2 regions of the Duganella sp. Leaf61 genome follow, and region 2 is predicted to be linked to the other one. Evidence: predicted binding sites of a transcription regulator. Region 2 holds the regulator's gene; the other holds the start of a gene.
The links. The regulator sigma-54, encoded in region 2, starts transcription at its own class of promoters, with help from an activator protein. The targets are predictions, from matches to a motif close to TGGCANGNAANCTGCTTT.
Positions count from the first base shown of each region.

Region 1: the regulator sigma-54 is predicted to act here: its motif matches at 1,204-1,221, upstream of ASF04_RS03280 (ANTAR domain-containing response regulator).

Region 1 covers NZ_LMLM01000001.1:759,297-761,496, forward strand. The annotation lists gene ASF04_RS03275 (CmpA/NrtA family ABC transporter substrate-binding protein) at 1-154, opposite strand, end outside; gene ASF04_RS03280 (ANTAR domain-containing response regulator) at 539-1,168, opposite strand; gene ASF04_RS27890 (TauD/TfdA family dioxygenase) at 1,325-2,116, opposite strand.
Region 2 covers NZ_LMLM01000031.1:189,811-192,010, reverse strand. The annotation lists gene hpf (ribosome hibernation-promoting factor, HPF/YfiA family) at 1-134, opposite strand, end outside; gene ASF04_RS22655 (RNA polymerase factor sigma-54) at 210-1,685, opposite strand; gene lptB (LPS export ABC transporter ATP-binding protein) at 1,689-2,200, opposite strand, start outside.

The sequences.
Region 1 (2,200 bases), on a different contig from region 2:
CAAACTTGACGCCGTATTTCTTGTCGAAGCCCAGCACCGACGCCATCACCACCGACGCGCAGTCGGTCAGTGGAATGAAGCCGATCTTGACTTCTTCCTTCTCCGGTTTATCGGAACCTGCCGCCCACGCACCACCACTTGCCAAACCCAACATGCTTCCTCCTGCGACCAGACTTGCGCCATGAATGATTTTCCTGCGCGTGACATTAACGTCGGCCGGGGTCGGTGGCAAGGCGTTGTCGGCGATATTTGGTGTTTCTTTCATGGCGTTCCCTTAGTAGTCAGCAAAACCGTTGGACCAAAAAAAACGCCTACCCCCGCGAACGCATTCGCGTGATGGTAGACGTCGTTGTCTTGTGACCCTCACCGCCGTTGGCGAGGTTCAGCAGCGCAGCGTTGCGCTTGGTTTAAGACTATGCAATGTCTGTGCCAGCGAGCTGTCACAGGAGGAAGGTAAGGGAATTGACGGCAACGCACCGCACCCGCGCACCGTTGGTGAGCACGCGCCTCATTTTGGACGCGAAAAACAAAATAAAGATTATCCGAGCAAGTCTTCCACATCCAGAATACGCTGCGCGACTTCCGAGAGCTTGAGGTTCTTGCTCATGGCCATGCTGCGCAGCTTCTGGTACGCCTGCTCTTCGCTGAAATGTTGGCGCTCCATCAAGAGCCCCTTGGCGCGTTCGATGATCTTGCGCTCGGCCAGTTTGCTCTTGGTGTCGGACAGTTCGTCGAGCAGTTTCTGCTCGCGCTTGAACCGCGCCAGCGCCACGTTGAGCACCGGCTTGATGCGGTCGCTCTGCAGTCCGGCCACGATGTACGCCGACACGCCGGCAGCCACGGCCGCCTCCATGCTGGCGGTGTCTTCGCTTTCGGTAAACATCACGATGGGGCGGCGCTCGTCGCGGGTGGCAATGACGATGTGCTCGAGCACGTCGCGCGCGTCCGATTCCGCATCGACGATGATCATATCGGGCTGCAACTGGGCTATGCGATCGGGCAAATACATGTCCGGCGGCAGCGAAGCAACGATGTCGTAGCCAGCCTCGAGCAGTCCAATGCGCAATATCCGCGCCCGCTCGACCTGGGCGTGCACAGCCTCGTCATCCTCGTTGCCTGCATGGATGATGGCGTTGACGACAACAATGCGCAGGTTACGCGTGGTCATGGGAGGTGGCAGCGGGTTGGTTCTGGGCTGTAGAGCAAGCAAGAACCAAACCAGTCGTTTTGATGTGCATGCGCAGATTCTAAGGCACAACACCAAATTTTTGCCAGTTTATCGGCGCCAGCGACGTCGATTTGTTGCCGCCACCACCAGTGCGGTCTACTTGGCGAGATTCAGGTACGGGATCGGCGCGTTGCTGTACATGTTTTGCGGCAAGGCGCCATCCCAGCGTTCAGCCTTGATTTTCCCGACCTCGATGCGGCGCAGTTCCAGCACTTCCTTGCTGCGCGCCAGCGCATCGTTTTGCACCCGCAGCGCCTCCGCCTGCGCGGTGGCGGTCTTGACGCTGGCGTACGCTTCGCCGTCGGCCTTCGCTTCCAGCGCCGACGCCTCCACCACAGCAACCTTTTGCTTTTGCTCGGCTTCCACCGTCTTCAGGCGGTTCTCGGCGCCCAGGTGTAACTGCTCCTGCGTGACCTTTTCCGCGATCGCCTTCATATAGTCGTCGGAAAACGAGAAATTGGTCATGTCGATATTGATCACCTGGGCGTCGTACACGGCCAGCTTGGTGCGCAGCGCACTGCTGATTTCTGTCGACACCTTGGCGCGCTGGCTGATCAGGTCGGGCGCCGAATAGCCGGCATCACCGAGGCCGATCGGCTGGCCGTTCTCGATGATATTGGAAATGACCAGTACTTCCGGGTTGGACGGCAGCTGGAAGTTGCGCGGCACGTGGATTTGCAGCAGCCCGAAACGGCGGCTGAAATCGACCTGCTGCTGCGGTGTGACGCGCTGGTCGCGGAACACCAGCAAGTGGCGATCGAGGTGCGCCTGGTCGATGCGCTGGAAATCGCGCGCAGGCAGCGGATGATGCAAATCGAGGCCGAGGATCTCCGCACCCAACGGCGCATCGAACACTTCGACCTCGATCGAGGCTTGGATATTCGGCACTATGCCCTTTCGTCGGTCGATCTGGTGTAACCTTAAGCCTATGAATACCGTCTTCTCCCTATCACGTCGAAGAAGAAAAATGCG
Region 2 (2,200 bases):
TTATCTACGGTCAGAATGACAGCAATATCAATCACTTGATCAAAGTGCCGTGTCACGCGTTCGAGCTTGCTTTGCACGTATTCACGAATGGCGGCGGTCACTTCGAGATGATGTCCACTGATGGTGAGATTCATACACACTCCTAAAGATAAATGTCGCTGACGGTTAGTGCTTTACCCATTGTTGCTGAGTAAGCAGGAACCAGTGCACTACAAAGACTTGCGGAGACTGACTGGAGGGATTTTGAGGGCTTCGCGATATTTGGCAACAGTGCGTCGCGCAATCACCATGCCCTGTTCTCCCAGCATGTCCGCAATCTTACTGTCGGATAAAGGATTTTTAGGGTCTTCAGCTCCTGTCAGTTGCACGATCAGTGCCCGTATCGCCGTCGAACTGGCTTCACCTCCCGCTTCGGTGGCGACGTGGCTACCAAAAAAATATTTCAGCTCAAACATGCCGTGCGGAGTCAGCATGTATTTCTGAGTTGTTACCCGAGAAATGGTGCTCTCGTGTAAACCCAGTGTATCAGCAATTTCGCGAAGCACAAGGGGGCGCATGGCAACCGCGCCGTGCGAGAAAAAGTTCTTTTGTCGTTCTACTATCGCTTGTGCCACCCGCAGGATGGTGTCGAACCGCTGGCGCATATTCTTGATCAGCCACTTCGCCTCCTGCAGCTGCGCGCCCATGGCGCCCTCACCTTTGCCCTGCTTGAGCAGGTTGGCATACATGGCGTTCACACGCAGGCGCGGCATGACGTCGTTGTTCAGGCTGACCTGCCAGCCGGTGCGCGATTTTTTCACGATCACGTCCGGCACCACGTAATCGGAGACGTCGGATGCGAACGCCGCACCGGGGTGCGGATTGCACTGGCGGATCACGGTCTGCGCTTCGCGCAGGTCTTCGTCGTCGCACAGCAGCGCTTTTTTCAGCTTGTTGAAATCGCGCTGGGCAAACCAGGTCAGGTGCTTTTCGACGATGGCCACGGCCATCCGTCGCGTCACCATTGGAATGCCGGGCAAGCGCTTGATTTGCAGCGCCAGGCACTCGGCCGCATTGCGCGCCCCCACGCCGGCAGGGTCGAAACTTTGCAGCAGCGACAACGCCGTTTGCAGCTCGTCGAGTTCGACTTCCAGTTCCTCGGGCAGGCGCGCATGGATCTCGTCGAGCGCTTCTTCGAGGTAGCCGTTTTCGTCCAGCGCATCGATGATCAGTTCGACCAGCGCGCGGTCGCGCAGCTCGAGCACGGTCACCCGCATCTGCTCCATCAGGTGCTCGCGCAGGGTGCAGTGGTGCGCTTCGATTTGCGGACGCGCGTCTTCGTCGTCGGGCGCCTTGCTGCGGCCGGCGTCGCTCCAGTCCATGTCCGCTTCGGCGGTGGTACTTTCGGTATCGGCAGCAGGACCGTCGTAGGCGTCGGCCTCGCCGGCGGGCGCCGCTTCCTGCGGACCCGATTCGGACGGTGCTTCGCCGGACGGCGCCTGCTGGCTGATGGCGCCGTCGGACAACAGCCGCAGAGAATGGTCGAGCGGATCGTCGAGCCGCTCGAGCAAGGGATTGTCGGTCAGGAGTTGTTCGAGTTCCTGGTGCAGCTCCAGCGTGGAGAGCTGCAGCAAGCGGATCGATTGCTGCAGTTGGGGCGTCAGCGCGAGATGCTGCGAGGTCCGCAGTTGCAACGACTGTTTCATGGATTACATTCGGAAGTGTTCACCCAGGTAGACGCGGCGCACCGACTCGTCGGCGATGATGTCGTCCGGACGGCCCGACGCCAGCACCGAGCCCTGGTTGATGATATATGCGCGGTCGCAGATGCCCAGCGTCTCGCGCACATTGTGATCGGTAATGAGGACGCCGATTTGTCGCTCCTTGAGAAAGCGCACGATGCGCTGGATCTCGATCACGGCAATCGGGTCGACCCCGGCGAATGGTTCGTCGAGCAGCACGAAGCGCGGGTTGGTGGCCAGCGCACGGGCGATCTCCACCCGGCGGCGTTCGCCGCCGGAGAGCGAGAGCGCGGGGTTGTCGCGCAGCTTCTCGATTTGCAAATCGGCCAGCAGGGTATTGAGCCGTTCAGTAATGTCAGCCTTGGATAAAGGCTTGCCGTCCACTTTTTGAATTTCGAGGACAGCGCGAATATTTTCTTCCACCGTCAGCTTGCGGAACACCGACGCTTCCTGCGGCAGGTACGACAGGCCGAGCGAGG